2 linked regions of the Aureimonas sp. SA4125 genome follow. The protein of the gene in region 2 binds, or shares a complex with, the protein of the main gene of each other region. Links are inferred from orthologs where the notes say so. Each region holds a gene or a part of one and is shown on either strand. Other genes may lie near its edges.

The links.
Region 1: the proteins of Sa4125_RS01855 (region 2) and tldD are in contact, whole or in part, in a solved structure (PDB 5NJ9), measured with the Escherichia coli proteins. The link is inferred for Aureimonas sp. SA4125 from one-to-one orthologs.

What each region holds. Positions count from the first base shown.
Region 1 is NZ_AP025032.1:690,358-702,229, forward strand. Bases 189-3,153 are described here. They hold tldD (metalloprotease TldD), read right to left. Parts: upstream 2,397-3,153; coding sequence 981-2,396; downstream 189-980. Other genes in these bases: Sa4125_RS03135 (hypothetical protein), read left to right, coding at 189-926; Sa4125_RS03145 (invasion associated locus B family protein), read right to left, coding at 2,513-3,025. Also shown: more of Sa4125_RS03135, read left to right, coding at 150-188; coxB (cytochrome c oxidase subunit II), read left to right, coding at 3,407-4,348; ctaD (cytochrome c oxidase subunit I), read left to right, coding at 4,373-5,974; cyoE (heme o synthase), read left to right, coding at 6,132-7,082; Sa4125_RS24150 (hypothetical protein), read left to right, coding at 7,084-7,218; Sa4125_RS03165 (cytochrome c oxidase assembly protein), read left to right, coding at 7,221-7,829; Sa4125_RS03170 (cytochrome c oxidase subunit 3), read left to right, coding at 7,919-8,800; Sa4125_RS03175 (DUF983 domain-containing protein), read left to right, coding at 8,879-9,271; Sa4125_RS03180 (SURF1 family protein), read left to right, coding at 9,255-10,043; ispH (4-hydroxy-3-methylbut-2-enyl diphosphate reductase), read left to right, coding at 10,117-11,157; Sa4125_RS03190 (homoserine kinase), read left to right, coding at 11,161-11,872. UniProt on the Escherichia coli protein: Metalloprotease involved in CcdA degradation. Suppresses the inhibitory activity of the carbon storage regulator (CsrA).
Region 2 is NZ_AP025032.1:377,836-389,634, reverse strand. What follows is about bases 1,350-4,241. They hold Sa4125_RS01855 (TldD/PmbA family protein), read right to left. Parts: upstream 3,519-4,241; coding sequence 2,181-3,518; downstream 1,350-2,180. Other genes in these bases: Sa4125_RS01850 (monovalent cation:proton antiporter-2 (CPA2) family protein), read left to right, coding at 3,542-4,241; Sa4125_RS01860 (3'(2'),5'-bisphosphate nucleotidase CysQ), read right to left, coding at 1,350-2,179. In the rest of the region: waaA (lipid IV(A) 3-deoxy-D-manno-octulosonic acid transferase), read right to left, coding at 1-288; Sa4125_RS01870 (lysophospholipid acyltransferase family protein), read right to left, coding at 285-1,091; Sa4125_RS01865 (DUF4170 domain-containing protein), read right to left, coding at 1,105-1,341; more of Sa4125_RS01860, read right to left, coding at 1,346-1,349; more of Sa4125_RS01850, read left to right, coding at 4,242-5,512; Sa4125_RS01845 (VOC family protein), read left to right, coding at 5,563-5,979; Sa4125_RS01840 (patatin-like phospholipase family protein), read right to left, coding at 6,295-7,176; Sa4125_RS01835 (pitrilysin family protein), read right to left, coding at 7,180-8,508; Sa4125_RS01830 (pitrilysin family protein), read right to left, coding at 8,532-9,971; 16S rRNA (guanine(966)-N(2))-methyltransferase RsmD, read right to left, coding at 10,091-10,654; Sa4125_RS01820 (pseudouridine synthase), read right to left, coding at 10,661-11,799.

The sequences.
Region 1 (11,872 bases), 310 kb from region 2 along the record:
ACGGGGGCAGGCGTAACGGGTGAGCCGGCGGACCAAGTCACGCCGTGCGCCAATTCACAATAGGGGAAGCAAGGACGCGAACAAGATACTTGACGCTAGGGAATATTCCTGAAAACTACGCCCAGCGACAACGCTCAAAGGAGGCCCCGATGCAGTCCTCGACGACCGTTCTTCCTTCGCCGCGCCATGCTGATTTCTACAACGCTTTGCCCGATGTCATGGATGCGGACGCGCATGTGACCCGACTTGGGCGGCATGCCGCGATCGACCATCTGATCGAGGTGATCGTGCGCCATGGAATGGGCGACCTCGTCGGCATTCGGCTCCTGCACAATCACTGCCCCATTTCGCCGGTCGAACTGATGGTCGAGGAGGAGGAAATGGGGGACGGCGGACCGGTTCTGGCGACAGCGCCCCGCCTGACCGATTCGCCGCTGACTGATGGGCTGGCGCCAAACAGCTGGGCACTGGTGGATGGCGCTTGGACGCCAGTCGAGTTCTCGGCGGAGGACGCCGTCCGTCGTGCGGCAGCCCTCGCCATGGGCCAGACCAGCTTTCTCGCCGATTTCGCCACGCGGCTGCAGGAGATGGGGGCTGCGCAAACCCTCGGCCTCTGCGTCTTCGAACGCCAGTTCTTCCGCTTCGCCAACCCGTCTCGGCGTGACGAGATTCTGGTCGAGACGACGGATACCGAGCGGCGCGCCAATATCCTGCGCTTCGACGACGCCACCCATCATGCGCCGGGATCACTGATCGAGACGGTCTGGGTTGCCGGCGTCGGCAGCGATCCGACCGCCAATTGCCCGACGCGCTGCGGCACACGCTGCCAGATCCTGATGTCCTGCCAAGACTATTCGACCGGCCACCAGAAGTTCAAGGTCTCGCACGACAAGCAACACACCGGCCCGGAGCACTGGTCCGGATGATAGTCGCTCCACCTGGCCCCACCAGGACAAAAAGCCAAGTGGAGCGAAATCGCCTCAGGCCTCGGTGCCGCCGACCGTGATCTGGTCCATCCGCAAGTGGGGCTGGCCGACGCCGACCGGAACACCCTGGCCTGCCTTGCCGCACATGCCGATGCCGGTGTCGAGCGCCAGATCGTTGCCGATCATCGACACCCGGTGCATCGCCTCGGGGCCGTTGCCGATCAGCATGGCGCCTTTCAGCGCCTCGCCCACCTTGCCGTCGCGGATGCGGTAGGCCTCGGTGCAGCCGAAGACGAATTTTCCCGAAGTGATGTCCACCTGGCCGCCACCGAAGGCCACGGCGTAGATCCCGTCCTTGACCGAGGCGATGATCTCCTCGGGCGTCTTGTCGCCGGCGAGCATCATGGTGTTCGTCATTCGTGGCATCGGGGCATGCTGGTAGGATTGGCGGCGGCCGTTGCCGGTCGGCGCCATGCCCATCAGTCGCGCATTCTGGCGATCCTGCATGTAGGCGACGAGCTTGCCGTCCTCGATGAGGACGGTGCGGTTCGTGGCCGTTCCCTCGTCGTCGATGGTGAGCGAGCCACGCTTTTCGGCAATCGTGCCGTCGTCGACGACGGTGACGCCCTTCGCAGCGACCTGTGTGCCGAGAAGACCTGAAAAGGCCGAGGTCTTCTTGCGGTTGAAGTCACCTTCGAGCCCGTGTCCGACCGCCTCGTGCAGCATGACGCCGGGCCAGCCGGCACCGAGCACGATGTCGAAGGCGCCCGCCGGTGCCGGGACCGCGTCGAGATTGACCATCGCCTGCCGCAACGCTTCGTCGGCGATCTGCTTCCAGTTCCCGGTCACGAAGAACTCGCCGAAGCCGGTGCGCCCCCCGGCGCCGAAGGAGCCGGACTCCTGCCTGTCGCCGCGGCCGGCGACGACCGAGACATTGATTCGCACGAGGGGGCGGATATCCCGGACGAGTTGTCCGTCCGCTCTCAGAATCTCGACATTCTGCCATTGCGAGCCGAGCGTCACCGAGACCTGGCGCACGCAATCGCCCTTGTCCCGGAGATAGGCGTCGATGTCCTGCAGCAGCTTCACCTTCGCCTCGAAACCGGGCGAGGGAATGGGGTTCTCCTCGCCGTAAAGCTTCTGGTTGGTCCGCTGCGGCGCGTCGGCATAGGTGCCGTGATGGCCTGACTTCACCGCCGTCACGGCCTGGGCCGCGCGCGACAGTGCCGCCTCCGAGAGATCCCCGGCATGGGCGAAGCCCACCGCCTCGCCGGCGACGACCCGGAGACCGAACCCCTGCTCGGTGTTGAAGTTGCCCATCTTCAACCGGCCATTGTCGAAGGTGAGCGATTCCTGCTCGCGGTATTCGAGGAACAATTCCCCGTCGTCGGCGCCCGAGAGCGCGTCGCCCAAAATGCGGTCGATGCCGGCGCGGGAAAGGTCGAAGCGCTCGATCAGCGATGCGGTCATGACGGCTATCCAATCTCAAGGGGACGAGCGTCAGACATAGGCGCTGGCGCGGCCGGTCTCAATGCGCAGGAGACTTCAAGAACCCTGTTCTGGCGTCGCGCCCCGGTGGTGACGGTTCAAGGGAGGGCGGCGAAGCCCGCGCCAAAACCGTTCAGGTCGACGGGAATGCCGATGCCCTCTTCCGGCGTCTGGAAGACGATGAATGTCGCGCTCTTGCCGGTCGACAGCGTCGTCAGCAAGGTCTCTTCCAGGATCACCTCGGCATAGCATCCGTCCGAGAAGCAGCGCACGAACTGCGCCCGGCCGATGTCCTTGCCGTCGACATATAGCCCGAGGCCATTGGGGAGAAGAATTCCGAGCGGCGCCAGGATCCGCAGGATCCGCGCCTTACCGTCGGCGGTCTTCAGCGCCACGACGGAGAGCCCGACCTCGGGCCGGTCTTCCGCCACGACATTCTGCAGGAGGGCGCACTGGTCGCCCGGCGCTCCCGCCGGCCGGTCGCAGACGACGGCCCAGGCACCGTGCTGCGACTTGACCGTGCCGGTCGCCCCCGACTGGGCCAAAGCCGGTGTCGCCGCGCCGGCAAGAATTGCCAGAATGGCTGCGGCCAACGCCGACTTCGTCTTCATGATCATCGTCTCACCCGAATCAGAACGAAGCCACTGTGTGGCAGACATGGAAAACAAATGGTTAAACGACATAAATCGTGGCACAATCGCGGGGTCCTGTCACGAATTCGATCGCGTTGCGGTGATTGGGCCGGTAGCGCTATCCCGCAGAACCTCGCGACCCCCGGCCGGTGACGGACATTAGGACGGCGAGCATAGCGAAAATGTCGCAAGCCGCCTCTAGTTTGGAAATGTTGCAGAACAAGCGTTTTCGTGGTTTGAACCCTCCAAGGTTCAGGCTAGAGACGTCGGTGCATTCCAAGCGCGCGTTGCCATTGCAGCGCTGCGGGAATGTCCGACTGGATTGCCGCAGGCCGGTGCGTCCGCGACAGGGAGAGCAGTGTGAAGAGAACCATGATCGCGGCGGCGGCCGTGTCCGTCAGCGGCCTTGCCGCTTTTGCCCAGGACGGGGTGCGTGCCGGGCAACCGCACGACTGGCACATCGATCTGCAGGAGGCGCTGTCTCCGGTCGAGGCCAATATCCACTGGTTCAGCAACTACGTTCTCGCCTTCATCATCCCGATCACCATCCTCGTCGCGGCTCTGCTGGCCTGGGTCGCCTACCGCTACAACGAGCGGCGCAACCCCGTCGCGTCGCGCACGAGCCACAACACCACGATCGAGGTGATCTGGACCGTGGCGCCGGTGCTGGTGCTGCTCTGCCTCGCCATTCCGTCGTTCCAGCTCCTGACCGAGCAGTACAATCCGCCGAGCCCGCCCGAGTTGACGATCAAGGCCACCGGGTTCCAGTGGTATTGGGGCTATGAATACCAGGAAGGCGACGTCGATCCGTCAGCCCCGCCCGTCGCCGCCGCCGCCGCGACGGAGGCCGCGCCCGCGGCAGAGCCCGTGACGTTTGATTCCTACATGCTGTCGGAAACCGACAGGCCCGGATCGGGCAAGGAAGACATGGGCGAGTATCCCCGTCTTCTGGCCGTCGACAACGAGATGGTCGTCCCCGTCGACACGGTGATCCGCATTCTCGCCACCTCCGGGGACGTGATCCACTCCTTTGCCATTCCCTCGATGGGCGTGAAGGTCGATGCCGTCCCAGGGCGCAACAACGAGTACTGGTTCTCGGCGAACCGCGAGGGTCTTTTCTACGGGCAGTGCTCCGAACTGTGCGGGCTCAACCATGCGTTCATGCCGATCGCCGTCCGCGTCGTCTCGAAGGAGCAGTTCGCCACCTGGCGTGCCGCTGCTGCAGCCGACGTCGCTGCCGCCAACCAGGCGCTTGTCGCTTCCATCCAGTCCGCAGGCGCCGTCGCGGTCGCTGGTCGGTAATCGTCAGGCTTGAAGGAGAATCCAATGGCTTACGAGGCCGCCCACGACGCCCATGACGACCACCGGCCCTCCGGTTGGACGCGCTGGGTCTATTCGACGAACCACAAGGATATCGGGACGCTCTACCTGATCTTCGCGATCTGCTCGGGCATTCTCGGCGGCGCCCTGTCGATCGCGGTGCGCATGGAGCTCCAGGAGCCGGGGATGCAGATCTTCGGCGACCCGGCCATGTACAACGTCTTCGTCACCGGCCACGGCCTGATCATGATCTTCTTCACGGTCATGCCCGCTCTGATCGGCGGCTTCGCCAACTGGATGGTGCCGATCATGATCGGCGCGCCGGACATGGCCTTTCCGCGCCTCAACAACATCTCGTTCTGGCTGCTCGTTCCCGCCCTCCTGCTCCTGATCCTCTCGATGTTCGTCGAGGGCGCTCCGGGCTCGAACGGTGCCGGCACCGGCTGGACGATGTATCCGCCACTCTCGACATCGGGGCATCCCGGCCCGGCCGTCGATCTCGCCATCTTCGCACTGCATATCGCCGGCGCTTCCTCGATCCTCGGCGCGATCAACTTCATCACCACCATCCTCAACATGCGCGCCCCCGGCATGACGCTGCACAAGATGCCGCTCTTTGCCTGGTCGGTGCTCGTCACCGCCTTCCTGCTGCTCCTGTCGCTGCCGGTTCTGGCCGGTGCGATCACCATGCTGCTCACCGACCGCAACTTCGGGACGACGTTCTTCACGGCATCCGGCGGCGGCGACCCGATCCTCTACCAGCACCTCTTCTGGTTCTTCGGCCATCCCGAAGTGTACATCCTGATCCTGCCCGGCTTCGGCATCATCAGCCACATCATCTCGACCTTCTCCAAGAAGCCGATCTTCGGCTATCTCGGCATGGCCTACGCCATGGTCGCCATCGGCGTCGTCGGCTTCGTGGTGTGGGCGCACCACATGTACACCACGGGCATCTCGCTCAACACGCAGCGCTACTTCGTCTTCGCCACCATGGTCATCGCCATCCCGACGGGCATCAAGGTGTTCTCCTGGATCGCGACGATGTGGGGCGGGTCGATCTCCTTCAAGACGCCGATGCTCTGGGCGATTGGCTTCATCTTCCTGTTCACGCTCGGCGGCGTCACCGGCGTGAAGCTCGCCAATGCCGGCATGGACCGCGTCCTGCACGACACCTACTACGTCGTCGCCCACTTCCACTACGTGCTGTCGCTCGGCGCCGTTTTCGCCATCTTTGCCGGCTGGTACTACTGGTTCCCCAAAATGACCGGCTACATGTACAACGAGACGATCGGCAAGATTCATTTCTACGTCACCTTCGTCGGCGTGAACCTCGTCTTCTTTCCGCAGCACTTCCTCGGCGCTCAGGGCATGCCACGCCGGTATGCCGACTATCCCGACGCGTATGCGGGCTGGAACTACGTTTCGTCGATGGGGTCTTACCTGTCGGGCATCGCAGTTCTCATCTTCCTGTTCGGCGTCTACGAAGCCTTCGCCAAAAAGCGGATCGCCGGCAGCAACCCATGGGGTACCGGCGCGACTACTCTCGAGTGGCAGCTGTCGTCGCCGCCGCCGTTCCATCAGTGGGAACAGCTGCCGCGCATCCGCTAGGCCGACGCCAAGCGGACGCCAAACGAAAGGACGATCCCGGCAATCGGGATCGTCTTCCTGAAAAGCGGCCGGCGCCAAGTCGGTCCGATGCCTTACGCCATCCGGGCGGCCTCGACGGGCGCTTGGGAGGTCAGGGCGGGAATGCCCGAGGTTTCAAGTGAGCGCAGTCGACATCACCGAATTGGACGTTTCCGGCGACCGCAGCGGCATCAGCCTCGCCGAGCCCGGCGACTTCTTCGCGCTGTTGAAACCGCGGGTCATGTCGCTGGTCGTTCTCACCGCGATCACCGGATTGGTCCTCGCGCCCGGCCCGATCAATCCCGCGCTCGCCTTCATCGCCATCCTGTCGATCGCACTCGGCGCCGGCGCGTCCGGCGCGCTGAACATGTGGTATGACGCCGATATCGACGCCGTCATGGGGCGCACCGCGACCCGGCCCGTACCGGCGGGGCGCATCGCACCAGAGACGGCACTGGCCTTCGGTCTTGCCATGTCGCTCCTGTCGGTCTGCATGCTGGGCCTGGCGCTGAATTGGTTCGCCGCCGCCTTCCTCGCCTTCACCATCTTCTTCTATGCCGTCGTCTACACGATGGTGCTGAAGCGCTGGACGCCGCAGAACATCGTCATCGGCGGCGCTGCCGGCGCCTTCCCGCCAATGATCGGCTGGGCCTGCGTCACCGGTGGTGTCTCGATGGAGAGCGCCATCCTCTTCCTCATCATTTTCCTCTGGACGCCGCCGCATTTCTGGGCGCTCGCCATGTTCAAGATGAAGGACTATGCGGCGGCGGGCGTACCGATGCTCCCGAACGTTGCGGGCGAGACCGCCACGCGGTTCCAGATCTTCGTCTATTCCCTGATTCTCGTGCCCGTCGGCTTTCTGCCGTTTGCGATGGGCTTTGCCGGCCCCGTCTACGGGATCGCCTCGGTGCTCCTCGGCGCCTATTTCGTCTATCTCGCCTGGCAGACCTACCGCATGGCCGACGGCGACGAGAAGATGCTGCCGGCCAAGCGCCTCTTCGGCTTCTCGATCGCCTATCTGTTCTCGCTTTTCGGCATTCTGCTGGTCGAGGGCCTTGTCGCCCGCCTGACAACGGCCGGAGGGCTTTGACATGAGCAACGAGCGCATCACGCTGACCGAACGCGAGGCGCGGGCCCGGCGCAACCGGTCGATTGCGATCGGCGTGTTTCTGGCCGCCCTCGTCGTCCTCTTCTACGTCGTCACCATTACCAAGATGGGGAGCTGACAATGCCGGACACTCGGCCTCTGCGCAGTGCGCAGGTCCGCCGCCGCGATACCACGATCGCCGTCGCCTGCCTCGCCTTCGCCTGCGGAATGGTCGGGGCAGCCTATGCAGCGGTGCCGCTCTACCAGATGTTCTGCCAGGTGACAGGCTACGGCGGAACGACCCAGCGCGCCGATGCGGCGCCGACGCGCATCATCGACCGCAAGGTCGCGGTGCGATTCGATGCCAATGCCTCGCCGTCGGTTCCCTGGTCCTTCAAGCCGATGGAGCGCGAGGTCGTCGTGCGGCTCGGCGAAGTCCAGCAGACCAGCTATTTCGTCAAGAACCTGTCGAACGAGCGCATCACGGCGCAGGCGACCTACAATGTGACGCCGATCACGGCGGGAAGCTACTTCAACAAGATTTCATGCTTCTGCTTCACCGATCAGACGCTCGAGCCCGGCGAGAGCCGCGAGATGCCGATCGTGTTCTTCGTCGATCCTGCCATGCTGGAGACCGAAGAATTGAAGGACGCGCCGGCGATCACGCTGTCCTACACCTTCTTCCGCGAGGACAAGCCCGCTCCGGTCGCCGAGGCACCTTCGTCCGTGAAGGCGAACGACAAACTGTAAAGCCTCACATTGATGGGGCGAGAATGCTGGAGCTCGGGCGCGAACCCGTATAGACGTCACGAAGGCATGGAAGACCGGGGATAGAACGAATGGCCGACACCACTCACGGCAAGCAGCACGACTACCACATCATCGATCCCAGTCCCTGGCCTTTCCTCGCCTCGCTCGGCTCGCTGATCATGTTCTTTGGCGCCGTCGGTTGGATGCGCCAGCACGCCGATCAGCAGTTCCTGGTTTTCGGCGTCGATCTCGCCACGCCGTGGATCTTCTTCATCGGCTTCGCCCTCGTCCTGTACGTGATGTTTGCATGGTGGTCGGACACGATAAAGGAAGGGCAGGAGGGCGCCCACACCCGCGTCGTGTCGATGCACCTGCGCTACGGCATGATCATGTTCATCGCCTCCGAGGTGATGTTCTTCGTCGCCTGGTTCTGGGCCTTCTTCGACGCCAGCCTCTACCCGAACGAGGCGATCCAGGCGGCGCGTGTGGAAGCGATGGGGGGCCAGTGGCCGCCGGTTGGCATCGAGTCGCTCGACCCGCTTCACCTGCCTCTGTTCAACACGATCACGCTGCTTCTGTCGGGCACCACCGTCACCTGGGCGCACCATGCCCTTCTGCACAACGATCGCAGGGGGCTCATCATGGGCCTCTCCGCAACGGTCGTACTCGGCCTGATCTTCTCCTACGTCCAGTATTATGAATATGCCCACGCACCCTTCGCCTTCGCCGGCTCGATCTACGGCTCGACCTTCTACATGGCGACCGGCTTCCACGGCTTCCACGTCATCGTCGGGACGATCTTCCTGTTGGTCTGTCTGATTCGCGCAGCGTCGGGCCAGTTCACGCCTCAGCGGCATTTCGGCTTCGAGGCGGCCGCCTGGTACTGGCACTTCGTCGATGTGGTCTGGCTGTTCCTCTTCTTCTCCATCTATATCTGGGGCAGCTGGGGCGCGGTGATCCACGTCGAATAGCCCTCGACACCGACATCAGGATTTCGAAGAAGGCGGCGCATCCTGCGGCCGCCTTCTTCATTTGAGGAACCTCTCGTCATGGCCGAAGACGAAACGCTCTCTGCGCCCGTGAGCGCGGCCCGGATGACGATGCGCAATCGCTGCCCGCGCTGCGGCGAAGGAAAGCTTTTCAAGGGCTATCTCTCGCTGCGCCCGGGTTGCCCGGAATGCGGTCTCGACTATGCCTTCATCGATTCCGGCGACGGACCGGCAGTCTTCGTCATCCTCATCATCGGTTTTATCGTCGTCGGACTGGCGCTCTGGGTCGAGGTCAGCTGGACCCCGCCGTTCTGGGTGCATTTTCTGCTCTGGCTACCGCTGACGCTGATCCTCTGCCTGCCGCTCCTGCGCCTCCTGAAAGGACTGATGATCGGCCTGCAGTACCGGAACCGCGCTGCGGAAGGGCGGCTGAGCAATGATGGCGAGAACTGACATGCCGGCAAGGCCGAATAGACGCCTGCGCTTCTGGGTCGCCATCGCAGCTTGCCTCGCCGGCATCGCGGTGCTGTGCACGCTCGGCTCCTGGCAGCTTGAGCGCCTCGTCTGGAAGGAGGCGCTGATCGCCTCCATCGAGGCCCGCCGCCACGCCGAACCACAGTCCCTCGGCGCGGTCGAGAAACGCTATGCCGCATCGAGCGACGTCGAATATGTCCCGATGCGCGTCGAGGGGAGATTCCTGCACGAGGGGGCGCGGTATTTTCTGTCGACCTTCCAGGGCAATGCCGGCTGGAACCTCTACGAGCCGCTGCAGCTCGCCGATGGCCGCCTGCTCTTCGTCAACCGCGGCTTCGTGCCCTATGCCCTGAAGGACCCCGCGCTGCGCGAGGAGAAGGCTTCAGGCCCTGTCAGCGTCACGGGTCTGGCCCGCAATCCGACGGCCGAAAGGCCGGACTCGGCGCCCGACAACGACCCGGTCCAGAACGTCTACTTCTGGAAGAGCCTTCCCGACATGACGACCGGTCTTTCGCTCCCGGCCGGAGCGACGTTCCTGCCCTTCTTCCTCGACGCCGGGCCGAGTCCTGCAGCCGACGGCTATCCCATGGGCGGGACGACGATCATCGAGTTGCCGAACAGCCACCTCTCCTATGCCATCACCTGGTTCGGTCTGGCCTTGACGCTTGCCGTGATGCTCGTCTCCTTCATCGTCCGGTCTCTGCGCGGACCGCGCCCCGAAGGTGAGGAAGAGGCGCCCGTCAAGGGTTGACAGGAGGGGTCCTGATCCCTTCATTCGCCCCGACGACGCAGCCATCCGACGCCCGCGCCGAACGGAGAGCGCCTTGCTCCAGACCAGCCAGCCGTCATCCCTGCCGAAGCTCACCATCCGCCTGTGTGAGCCGCGCGGCTTCTGTGCCGGCGTCGACCGGGCGATCCAGATCGTGGTGCTTGCCCTGAAGAAATACGGCGCGCCGGTCTATGTTCGGCACGAGATCGTCCACAACCGTTACGTCGTCGAAGGACTGGAGACGCTCGGCGCGGTCTTCGTCAAGGAACTCTCCGACGTGCCGCCCGACGGCCAGCCGGTGGTCTTCTCTGCCCATGGCGTGCCGAAATCGGTGCCGGCCGAGGCGACGGAGCGCGAACTCCTCTATCTCGATGCGACCTGTCCGCTCGTGTCGAAGGTTCACAAGCAAGCCATGCTGCACGTCAAGCGCGGCCGTCACGTGCTCCTGATCGGTCACCGCGGTCACCCGGAAGTCATCGGCACCATGGGTCAGCTGCCGCCGGGCGCGGCAACGCTGATCGAAAGCGAGGACGATGTCGCACGGCTGGTCGCGGCCGATCCGGCGATGCTCGGCTTTGTCACGCAGACGACGCTGTCGGTCGACGATACCGCCGGCATCGTCGACGCGCTGATGGCGAGATTTCCCGACATGGCCGCGCCCTCGTCCGAATCGATCTGCTACGCCACGACCAATCGTCAGGAGGCGGTGAAAGCCGCGGCGCCCGGCGCCGACGTCTTCCTCATCGTCGGCGCACCGAACTCGTCGAACTCGATGCGCCTCGTCGAGGTGGCGACGCGCGCGGGTGCACTGGCCGGCCATCTCGTCCAGCGGGCGACCGACATCCCCTGGGCAATCATCGGCGAGGGCTCGACGATCGCCATGTCGGCGGGTGCTTCGGCGCCGGAGATCGTCGTCGACGAGATCATCGATGCCTTTCGCGCGCGCTTCGACGTCCGCATCGAACTGGTGCGCACGGCCGAGGAAAACGAGAACTTCCCGGTCATGCGAAGCCTGCGCGACACTCCTCTCACCAATGCCGACATGGCCTTCGTCAACGGCGACAACCGCCCCCTCGTCGCCTTCGGCGGGGCCTGATCCATGGCCGTCTACACCGATGTCTCGGAAACCGATCTGGCGCGCTTCCTCGCCGACTACGACGTCGGCATGCTCCTCAGCTACAAGGGCATCGCCGAAGGCGTCGAGAACTCGAACTTTTTGATCCACACCGAAGCCGGCAGCTTCATCCTCACGCTCTACGAAAAGCGCGTCGAGCGGGGCGACCTGCCCTTCTTCATCGGCCTGATGGAACACCTCGCCAGCCGCGGTCTTTCCTGTCCGCTGCCGGTGCCGCGCAGCGACGGTGAACGTCTCGGCGAACTTGTCGGTCGCCCAGCGGCGGTGTTCACCTTTCTGGAAGGGATGTGGACGCGCCGACCCGCCGTCTCCCACTGCCGCGCCGTCGGTGTCGCCATGGCAGGGATGCACGCGGCCGCGGCCGATTTCCCCTTGCGCCGCCCCAATGCGCTGACCGTCGACGCCTGGCGCCCGCTTGCCGAGGCCTGCGGCGAGGCGGCAGACCGCGTCGAGCCGGGCCTTGCCGCCGAGATCGCGGCCGAGCTCGCCGTGCTCGAAGCCGGCTGGCCGACGGACCTGCCGACCGGTGTCATCCACGCCGACCTCTTCCCCGACAACGTCTTCTTCCTCGCCGGCGACCTGTCGGGCCTCATCGACTTCTATTTCGCCTGCAACGACATTCTCTCCTACGATCTCGCCATCGGCCTCTGCGCCTGGTGCTTCGAGCCGGACGGCG
Region 2 (11,799 bases):
CGCCGAGGTCACCGTGCCGGTGGTCATGACGATCTGGATGTTCTGCGCCGCGATCTGGCGCACCAGCGGCGCGACGGCGGAGCTTTCGCCGACGCTGGCCGCGTGGATCCAGACGAGGGGCCCGGCCGGACGGGCGACGCCGGCAAAGCCGTAGCGCTCACGCCGACGGCCCGCCTCCTCCTTGCCGTGCGCGGCGCGCCAGCCGACATAGGGGCCGAGCAGCGGATAGGCGAGCGCACCGGCCAGACGATAGGCCGTCAGCGCCGCACGGGCGACGCCGTGGCTCATCGCCCCGTCTCCGCCAGAAGTGCCAGCGCCTTCGCATTGGCGGCCTCGATCGCCAGGGTCACCGCGCGGCGCGCTTCTTCCATGGCCTCGGCGTCGGCGCCGGCCGGCACATGGATCGGCGCGCCGAGGACCACGGCAAGGGCGCCGAACGGCAAGGGAACCGTCGTCTTGTCCCAGGATTTTGCCACGACGTAGCGCCGCGAGGTCACCGCGGCAGCCGGGATGATCGGGCGGCCCGACAGCCGCGCCAGGGTGACGATGCCAAGGCCCGCCTCGCGCGGGGTTCCTTTCGGCACATCGGCGATCATGCAGACGCCCGAGCCTTCGGCGAGCTTGCGGCGCAGGACGATCAAGGCGCGCGCGCCGCCCTTTTGCGAGACGGTGTGGCGCACCCGGCCGCCGGAACCGCGAACGGTGTCGATGCCGAAGCGCTCGACCACGCCGGCATTGATCTCGGCATCGGCATTTCGCGACAGGAGAGCGACGTAGGGCAGGCTTTCCGGACGGAAGAACGGGGCGAGAAGATGCTGGCCGTGCCAGAGCGCGACGATCGCCGGATGCTCCCGCGTCAGCACGTCGGACCAGTCGCTCGTCCCCGGGGCCAGATCCTGGGTGCGCCGGACGAAGCGCAGCGCCCCGTGAATCAGCCAGCCGGCGGCTTTCGTCACCGGTGGTCGGCGCAAGATGCGCTGCCCGAGGCGCTTGATGCGGCGCGCGAGCGCGCTGCGGCGCGAACGACGCTTCTCCGGCAGACTTTCGCGTGCCGGCCCGGGGGGGGCGACATGGCCCGTCGTCATCATCATCAAGGTGACGTGGTCACACGCCATCCGGATCGAGAAGTCGGTGCATGTGGACGATGAAGTAGCGCATGGCGGCGTTGTCGACGCTCTGCTGCGCCTTGGCGCGCCAGGCGGTCAGGGCGCTGGCATAGTCCGGATAGATGCCGACGACATCGAGACCGGAAAGATCCTTGAACTCCACCGTACCGAGCGACTTGAGTTCGCCGCCGAAAACCAGGTGGAGACGCTGCTTGCTGTCCTCTGCGGCGGCCATGGCACTATCCTCTTTCAACGGGTGGGGCGAGCTCCGGCGCAGCGGCGGCGGCGAGTTCGACCATGTTCGACAAAGCGTGACCGGCCGCCGCGATCAGCAGGCCATGCCTTCTACCGGCAATCTTGTAAAGTCTCAATTCGCCGGCGCGATCGACCAGCGCTCCGCCCGCCCGCTCCAGGATCAGATCGCCCGCGGCGATGTCCCAGTCATTGGCCTCAGGCCGGATCAAGGTGCCGTCGAGACGCCCGGCGGCGACGAGCGCCAGACGGTAGGCCAGCGAAGGGGCGTTGCGCTCGAAGGACAGTCCGGCAAGGATCGCCGTGCCGAGTCGGCGACGCATCGGATCTGGCATCGAGACCGTCAGCGGGCCACCGTGGCTGCGTGGCGCAAGCTGCAGAAGCGCACCGTTCAGCCGCGCGGTGCCACCGGCGACAGCCGAGAAGACCTCGTTCTTGGCCGGCGCGTCGATGACCCCGGCGACCGGCCGGCCGGCTTCGACCACGGCAATCGAGACGCACCAGGTGTCCTCGCCGCGAATGTAGGAGCGCGTCCCGTCGATCGGGTCGACGACGAAGAAGCGCTGCGGCGACCGCGTCGAAGCGACCTCGGCCAGCGCGGGATCGGTTTCTTCCGACAGCCAGCCATAGTCGGGCCGGGCACCGAGCAGCGCTTCCTTCAGATAGAGGTCGACGGCGAGGTCGGCTTCCGAGACGGGCGAATTGCCCTCCTTGTACCAGACCTGCGGGTCCTTGCGAAAATAACCGAGAGCGATCCGCCCGGCCTCGCGCGCGGCGGTCTCGATCAGCACCAGGTCCTGGTCGAAGCTCGCCGCGACCATCTCAGTTGCCCGCGACCGTCATCACTCCGAGGCCAAGCGTCGGCGAGACGATGGAGAAGCGGGTGTCGAGATCGTTGGCCGGCGTCAGTTGCAGCAGCATGTCGGCGAGATTGCCGGCGATGGTGACCTCCGAGACCGGGAAGGTCAAAACGCCGTTCTCGATCATGAAGCCCGAGATGCCGCGGCTGTAGTCGCCGGTGACCATGTTGACGCCATGGCCGATGAGTTCGGTGACGTAGATGCCATCCTTGATGCCGTCGATCAGCTCGGACGGCGTCACGACGCCGGGCGTCACGATCACGTTCGTGGAGGACGGCGACACGCCGCCGCTCGAGCGCGAGGCGCGGGCGTTTCCGGGCAGGCCGAGCTCGCGGCCCGTGGCGCCGTCGAGGATCCAGTTTCTGAGGACGCCGTCCTCGACGAGGACCAGCGGCGCGCCGCGCAGGCCCTCGCCGTCGAAGGCGCGCGATCCCGGCCGGCGCCGCAGCAACGGCTCGTCGGTGATCGATATCGATGCCGGGAGGATCTGGGCTCCCATGCGGTCCTTGAGGAAACTCGTCTTGCGCGCGATCGCCGCGCCGTTGATCGCGCCGACGACATGGCCGATCAGTCCGCGCGCGACGCGTGGATCGAAGACGATCTCGTATTTTCCGGTCGGCACCATGCGCGGGTTGACGCGCGCCACGGTGCGCTCGCCGGCCCGCCGCCCGATGTCGGCACTGGCGTCGAGGTCGGCGGCGAAGAGGCGCGAATCGTAATCGTAGTCGCGCTGCATCTTGACGCCCTCGCCGGCGATGACGCTGACCGAGCGTGAAAAACCCGAGCGCATGCGGGATCCGGAAAAACCGGCCGAGGTCACGAGCACGAGGCCCGTGGCGCTGACGGAGGCGCCGGCACCGCCGGAATTCGTCACGCCGTCGACCGCCCGGGCGGCGTCCTCGAGCGCCATCGCTTCATCCACCAGCGCGGCGCTCGCGATGACGGTGTCGTCGTAGAGGTCGAGATCGAGGTCGTCGCGGGAGAGATCCGACGGGTCGGCGAGGCCCGCATAGGGGTCCTCCGGCGAGACCTTTGCCATCGCCACGGCGCGCTCGACCAGCGGGCCGATATCGGCGCGCATGTCTGCCGAAACGGTCGCAATGCGCTGTCCGACGAAGACCCGCAGCGACACGTCCTCGCTTTCGGCCGATTCGGTGTCCTCGATCTTGCCGAGCCTCACCGAAGCGCCGCGGGAGTGCGAGCGGACGACGGCGGCGTCCGCCGCATCCGCACCGGCCTTCAGAGCGGCCTCGATCAGCCGCGCGCCGACGTCGAGAAGGCCTCGGGTCTGATCATCCATGGATTTTGCCTGCTGGTTTGTGCATGGGGAACATCTATGGTGCAATGCCATGGAAGCCAAGCGGCGTGACCGGCTTATGTCACCCGCCGCGCCTGCGGCTCTTCTTCCCACCCAACCGTCGGACGCCCGTCTTGGAAGAATCACGCGCCCTGTTTCTGGAAGTCATCCTTTTGCTCGGCGGCGGGATCCTTGCCGGCACGATCTTCAAGCGCATCGGCCTCGGCACGGTGCTCGGCTATCTCTTCGCCGGCATCGTCATGGGACCGGTGCTGCGCCTGATCGAAGGCGACGGGACGGAGATCCTGCATGTCGGCGAACTCGGCGTCGTCTTTCTCCTTTTCATCATCGGGCTGGAGCTGAAGGCGAGCCGCCTCTGGGCGCTGCGCCGGCAGATCTTTGGCCTCGGCCTGACCCAGGTCGCGCTTTCCGGCGCCGCGATCATGGCGATTGCCGTTCTTCTCGGGATCGACTGGCGGGCCGGCTTCGTCATCGGCTTCGGACTTGCGCTGTCGTCGACCGCGTTCGGCCTGCAGCTGCTCGAGGAGGCCGGGGAGACGAACACCCGTCACGGCCAGGCGGCCTTCTCGGTCCTCCTGTTCCAGGATCTGGCCGTCGTACCGCTGCTGGCGATCCTGCCTTTCCTCGCGCCGACGGCCGATCCGGCGGCCGGGTTCGACCCCATGCAGTTCGTCCTGTCGGTCGGGGCGATCGTCGTGCTCATCGTCGCGGGCCGCTATCTCCTCAACCCGCTGTTCCGCGTCATGGCCAATTCCGGCGCGCGCGAGGTGATGATCGGCGCGGCGCTCTTCGTCGTCCTCGGCTCGGCCATGCTGATGGCGGCGGCCGGGTTCTCCATGGCCATGGGCGCCTTCATCGCCGGCGTGATGCTGGCGGAATCGAGCTACCGGCACGAGCTGGAAGCCGATATCGAGCCTTTCCGCGGCATTCTCCTCGGCCTCTTCTTCATCGGCGTCGGGCTGTCGCTCGACCTTTCGATCATCATGCGGGACTGGCTGACCATCCTCATCGCCACCCCGGCCCTCCTCGCCGCCAAGGCGGTGATCCTCTATTGGCTGTCGCGCCTCTTCGGCGAGAGCCACAACACCGCCGCGCGCGTCTCGGCCCTCCTGCCGCAGGGCGGAGAGTTCGCCTTCGTCCTGTTTGCGAGCGCATCGGCCAATGCGATCTTCTCGGTCGAGATGTCGTCCCTGCTGGTAGCCATCGTCACGCTGTCGATGGCGCTGACCCCGCTGACGGCGTGGATCGGCAACTGGCTGTCGGAGGAACTCCAGGAAGAACAGCTCGACGAGGACTTCGAGGGCGCCGGCTCCGATGTGCTCATCATCGGCTTCTCACGCTTTGCCCAGATCGCCGCGCAGGTGCTTCTTTCCAACGGCACCGACGTGACGATCATCGACTCCTCCGCCGAGCGCATCCGCAATGCCGCGCGCTTCGGCTTCCGCATCTATTTCGGCTCGGGTCTGCGGCGCGACGTTCTGGAAGCGGCGGGCATCCGCAAGGCCAAGATCGTCGCCGTGTGCACCAACAAGGCCGAGACGACCGACCAGATCGTCAATCTCATCCGGTCGGAGTTTCCGACCGTCAGGCTGTATGTCCGCTCCTACGACCGCAACCACTCCCTGTCGCTGCTGGCGCGCGGGGTGGAGTACGAGATCCGCGAGACGCTGGAATCGGCCCTTGTCTTCGGCGCCGAAACGCTGCAGGGCCTTGGCGTCGAGCTCGACATGGCAGACGCGATCGCCGAGGATGTCCGCCGCCGTGATTTCGAGCGGCTGAAGCTGCAGCAGGTCGAAGGCATCTATGCCGGCATGGACATGATGGAAAAGCGCAAGGCAACGCCCGAGCCACTGGTGAGGCCAAAGCCGAGGCTCCATCTTGTCGATGGTGCGGCGGAAGCATCTGGCGGCAACACCACGGCTCCCGCGCGGCCGCGCCGACGGCTCTTGGGAAGACGACGGACGAACGCCGAATAGGCGCTGCGTCAAACCCCTTTTGAAACAAGACTCGCAGGACAACCATGTCGATCACCCCCTTCCATCTCGCCTTCCCGGTCCGCGACCTCGACGAGACGCGTGACTTCTACCAGGACGTCCTCGGAGCAAGGATTGGACGGTCGTCACCGAACTGGGTGGATTTCGATCTCTTCGGCCATCAGCTTTCGGCCCATCTTCGGCCCGGAGCAGGTGCTTCAGCTGATCGCGGGCAGGTCGATGGCCACGCCGTGCCGATTCCGCATTTCGGTGTCGTTCTTACCATGCCGGAGTGGAAGGCGCTCGCCGAACGGCTGACCGTCCGCGACGACGTCGACTGGATCGAGCGTCCGATGCTGCGCTTCGAGGGTCAGCCGGGGGAGCAGGCGACCCTCTTCCTCTACGACCCCTCGGGGAATGCGCTCGAGTTCAAGGGCTTTGCCGACATGGCGTCGGTCTTCGCCGCCTGACCGCGGGCACTGATCCCGGCGAGCGGCGGCGGGCCTGATCAGGCCTTCGTTCGCGCCGCGGGTCCGCCCGGCCCGCGGAATTCTTGAGTTCGGAGGCGCTTTTCAGCGCCTTGCCGCCGTCTTCCCGCACGACCGTATTGGCCGGCTTCTCATCATCCCGAGATGGTCGGCGCCTATGAAGCGGAAAGGCTCGATCCCGATCTCTTGAAGGGCCGGCTTCGCGCCGGGCTGACACGGGTCGAGACCGGCATGATGCGGTTTCTGGATGAAGTCGCGAGGCATGAGGCGCGCTTCGCCTTTGCTGAGGCGTGCGCCTCAGACGGCGTGGAGGATGGCCGTCGCTTCTTCTTCCGGCTCGGGCTCACGCTCGAGGATCGGGCCGAGCACACGCTTCACCTCCTCGCGCAGGGGCGCGGTATCGTCGAGGATCATCTTCGTCTTCAGAAAATCAAGGACGCCATAGCTATCGACGGAGGGTCGCAACAGGACATCGGGGGGCGAAACGCGCAGGCGTGTCTCGGTGATCGACTGCTGCATCAGCTGCGAGGCCCCGACCAGCGCCTCGAACGGGCTGGGCAGGCGTTCGGGATGGGCAGTGGCAGGTCCGCCATTGACGTCGCTGGCGACGATCAGGCCAGCACGTCCGCGCAGCTGATCGAACGGCAGGGGGTTGTAGATGCCGCCGTCGATCAGGACCACGCCCTCGCGCAGCACGGGACGGAAGATGGCGGGCAGCGCGGCGGAGGCGGCGAGCGCGCTGACCAGATCACCGGTGCGGATCGCGACCTCCCGACGGCCGTAGAAATCAGTCGCCATCACCGTCAGCGGGATGGCGAGGTCCTCGAAATTCTCGTGCATGCCCGGCGGCAGGAAGGCGCCGAGAATGCGCAGGATGTTCAGCTGTCCGAAGCGCACCCCGCCATCGGCCCAGAACTCGGCAAAGCTCGGCGGCCGCGTCGCCCAGATGCGCCCGGCGATGCCGCGCGACGTCGCAAAGCTCGATAGCGCGAAATCGTGAACCGCCGCGCCTGACATGCCGCTTGCATAGGCGGCGCCGATGATCGCGCCGATGGACGAGCCGGCGATATGCACCGGCCTGATGCCGAGATCGTCAAATGCGGAGAGGACGTGGATATGCGCCAGTCCCCGTGCCCCGCCGCCGCCGAGCGCCAGTCCGATGCCGCCCGGCTGCGACATGGATCAGGCTCCGGCGGGGCCGACGGTGACGACGGTCGGTTCGACCGACAGCAGCGCCTTCGCGATCCGCCTAACGTCCTCGAGCGTCACGGCGTCGATCAGATCCTGGCGTTTGTCGATGTAGTCGATGCCGAGATTGTCGAGCTGGATGCCGACGAGGGTGGAGGCGATCGACAGCGAGGAATCGAGGTTCTGGATGGCGTAGGACCCCTTCACATAGGCCTTCGCCCTGTCGAGCTCCTCAGGCGTCGGCCCTTCATCGGCCATGCGCTTCATCTCCTGGCGGATGATGTCGATCGATTCCTGGGCCTTGTCGGCGCGGGTCGCGGTAGAGGCACCGAGGACGGCCGAATGGTCGAACGAAGCGAGGAAGGAGTTGGCGCCGTAAGCAAGACCGCGCTTCTCGCGCACTTCCTGATAGAGACGCGAGGAGAAGGAACCGCCGCCGAGAATGTGGTTCATGAGATAGGCCGGGAAGAAGTCCTTGTCGTCGCGCTTCACGCCCGGCAGCACGAACTGAATCGTCGTCTGCGGCACGTCGAGAGTCACCGAGGCGGTCTTGCCGGCGACCGGGGCGACATCGGGGATGTCGGGCAGGGTGGCCGTCGCGGGCAGTGCGCCGAAGACGGCGTCGAGCTGCTTGCCGAGTTCGACCGCGTCGATCGCACCGACGACCCCGATGACGAGGTTGTCCCGGGCAAAGCCGTTCTTGCGATAGGTCTCGAGGTCTTCCCTGGTCACCTTGTCGAGGCTGGCGACGGTGCCGTCGCTCGGCCTTGCATAGGGATGGCCGGGAAAGGCCGTCTCGCGCCAGGCCTTCGAGACGAGCTCGCCCGGATCGTTCTCGTTGGCGATGATGCCGGTTTCGATCTGGCCGCGGATGCGCGACACCGGCTCCTCGTCGAAGCGCGGCTGGTTGACCGACAGGCGCAGGAGCTCGAAGGCATCGGCCTCGTTCTCGACGAGGGTACGGAAGCTGCCGGTGAAGTTGTCGTAGCTGGCGCTGTAGGAGAGGCTCACGCCCAGCGTGTCGAGCTTCTCCTGGAAAGCCTGGCTCGTGATGTCGCCGGCGCCCTCGTCGAGTAGGCCGGACATCAAATTGCCCGTGCCTTCCTTGCCGGGCGCGTCGGCGGTCGAGCCGGCGCCCTCGAAGGCAAAATTCACGGCGATCAGCGGGTTGGTGTAATCCTCCACGAGGAGAGCCTTTATGCCGCCGGGGCTGACGACCTCCTTGATGTCGACGGCCTCGGCCGGAGCCATGGCGGCAAGGGAGATGCCGGCGGTGAGAAACAGCGCCGTGGCGGTGGAGAGCGGTCGCTTGAACAGTGTCATGGGTCGCAGGCCTCGGTGTCGGTTCAGGAGCGGGTATCGGTCGCGGGAGCCGGCAGCAGGTAGCCGGTGACCGAACGCTTCGGCTGCAGATATTTGCGGGCGACGGCGCCGACACTCTCGACCGTCACCTTCTCGATGCGGTCGGGATAGCTGTCGACATCGGCAATGGTCAGCCCCGTCGAGATCGCAGCGCCGTATCGGCGGGCGAGCGCGGTCTGGCTGTCACGCTCGTAGACGACCTGCTTGCGCACGCGGTTCTTGGCGCGCTCGAGTTCCTCGGGCGTGATCCCGTCCTTGAGGAGTCGTGCGATCTCGGCATCGATCGAGGCTTCCACCATGGCGATGTCGGCCGCGCCGCGCGGCGTGCCGTAGACGCCGAACTGGCCCTCCTTCAGCGCCGAGCCGGCATTGTAGGCGCCGACGCCGGCGGCGATCGCCTGGTCGACGACGAGCGCCCGGTAGAGCCGGCTGGTGGTGCCGCCGCCGAGAACATCGGCAAGGACGTCGAGCGCCTCGGCCTCGCCGGGCTCGGCGGTGGTGTCGGACGGCGTCAGATAGCCGCGCTGCAGGGATGGCTGGGTGACGCGGGCGTCGGTCAGCGTGACCGTGCGGGCGGCCAGCGGTTCGGGCTCGGTCGGCCGAAGTGCGGCCCGGTCCTCGCTCTCGGCCCGGCGCTTGACCTTGCCGAAGGTCTTTTCCGCCAGCGTGCGGACTTCCTCGCTGGTGACGTCGCCGGCGACGATCAGCGTCGCGTTGTTGGGCGTATAGTACTGGTTGTACCAGGCGATGGCGTCGTCCTTGGAGAGCTTCTCCATCTCGTGCCGCCAGCCGATGATCGGAATGCCGTAATGGCTGTTCTGATACATCGCCGCCTGCACCGCCTCCTGCAGCTGGGAGCCGGGATTGTTGTCGACGCGCTGGCGGCGCTCCTCGAGGATCACGTCGCGCTCGGGCAGGACAGCCGCGTCCGAAAGGACGAGGTTCTCCATCCGGTCGGCCTCGAATTCCATCATCTGTTCCAGCGACTGCGACGGCACCTGCTGGTAGTAGGCGGTGTAGTCGGACGAGGTGAAGGCGTTCTCCTCGCCGCCGATGTCGGACACGGCGCTGGAGAAGACGCCGGCCTTGTGCGTCGTCGTGCCCTTGAACATCAGGTGTTCGAGGAAATGCGCGATGCCGGAGACGCCGGGCTTCTCGTCGGCAGAACCGGCACGATACCAGACCATCTGCGTCACCACGGGGGCGCGGTGGTCGGGCAGGACGACGACCTGCAGGCCGTTCTCCAGGACGAAGCTCTCGTTCTTCGGGCGCTTCGCCTCGGCCTGGGCGAGGCGCTCGGCCGACGTCATCGCCGTGCCGGCCGGCTGCGACGGAACGGTCGCCATCTCGGCGAGGGCGGCGGACGAAAGGAGCGTGGAAAGGGCGAGAGCGCACAGTGTCGCGCGGCGGGAAACTCGGTGCATCGTCATTCGATCCCTGAACTTCTGTCGAAACGTGAGCTGACCTATGGCCGAGGCCAGACGTCTGCGCCAATTACGTTTTTGTTAGGGTCCACAGGGCTTTCGCAGGACTGGCGCAAAGCTCAGGCCGGTTCGGAAAGGCGCAGGAAGCGCAGGACCGTCTCGCCGGTGGAGCGCGTATCGTCGATGACGAACCCCTGCGGCAGCTCGAAATCGGCGCTGGTCGCCTCCTCCAGAATGCACAGCGCACCGGGCGAAAGCCAGCCCTCGCGGCGGGCCTCGGTGAGCGCCGCCTCGCCGAGACGCCTGCCATAGGGCGGATCGGCAAAGAGCACGTCGAAGGGCTGAAGCGCGCCGACGGGGCCAAGCTTCGTCGCGTCGCGCCGGAAGATGCGCGTCGCCCCGGTCAGGCCGAGTGCCTCGATATTGGTTCGCAGCAGGCCGCGGCCCTCGGTGCCCTCCTCGACGAAGAGGCAGTATTTCGCGCCGCGCGACATCGCCTCGAGGCCCAGCGCGCCGGTGCCGGAGAACAGGTCGATCACGCGGGCGCCGTTCAGCACCTGGGCGTAGCCATGCTGCAGGATATTGAACAGCGTCTCGCGGATGCGGTCGGTGGTCGGGCGGATGGCGTCGGTCTTCGGACCGGCCAGCGCCCGGCCGCGAAACGTTCCGCCGACGATGCGCATCCGGCCTTAACTCCGCGGACCGCGCTTCGGGCCGTCGGAAGGGCCACGCTTGGCGCCGTCGCGCGGCGCACCGGGACGGCTGCGGGGCGCGTCTCCAGAGCCCGGCCGGCTGCGCGGTCCGTCGCCGGTGGAGGGCCGGCTGCGCGGGCCATCGCCGAGCGGTCGCGGTTTCGGTCGGTCGCCGGCACCGGCGGCGCCCTGGGAACGAGAAGCACCGCCGGCGCCCTGCGGACGGGGCGCGCCGGGGCCGCGTGCGGGACGCGCGCCGTCATCGCTTCGTGCCTTGCCGAAGACGGGCTTGGGGCGATCGCCACGGCCCTTGGCACGTTCCTCGCGCACGGCCGCCTTCTTCTCGCCGATCGGACGGGCGCCGGGCGCCATCCAGACATTCGCCATCCGGCGCGGACCGGTCGGCTTTTTCGGCGCCTCGGCCTCCTCGCCGGGCTTGCTCGCGCGCGGACGGTCATCGTCGCGCGGCGGACGGTCCGAGTAGGACGGGCGGTCGTCCCGCGCCGGCCGGGCATCGCGCGAGGGGCGCGCGTCGCGGTCCGGCCGTGGCGGCCTGGTGTCCATGCGGCCGAGGGCGTCGGTGCGCTTGGCATCGCCGAACTTCTTCTTGTTCGGCCGTTCGCCGGCCGCCGAGACCCATTCGCTCTTCGGCTTCGGCGCCTCTTCCTTCTTCTCCGCCTGCACCGTCTCGTTGGTGAAGGTGTTGATGATCGGCGCGTCGAAATCGGCGCCCGATTCCTCGATCAGCCGGTCGCCGAGCTGGTCGCGCAGCATGCGGCCGTTGATCTCGCGCACCGCGCCTTCGGGAATGTCGCCGAGCTGGAAGGGGCCGAAGGACAGGCGGATGAGGCGGTTCACGTCGAGGCCGAGATGGCCGAGAATGCGCTTCACCTCGCGATTCTTGCCCTCACGCAGGCCGAGCGTCAGCCAGACATTGGCGCCCTTCTCCGAATCCAGCGTCGCCTCGATGGCGCCGTAGAAGACGCCGTCGACGGCGATGCCCTGGCGCAGCGCGTCGAGCTGCGCCTGCGTCACCGTGCCGTGGGCGCGCACGCGGTATCGCCTGAGCCAGCCGGTTGCCGGCAGTTCGAGAATGCGGGCAAGGCCCCCGTCATTCGTGAGAAGCAGCAGCCCCT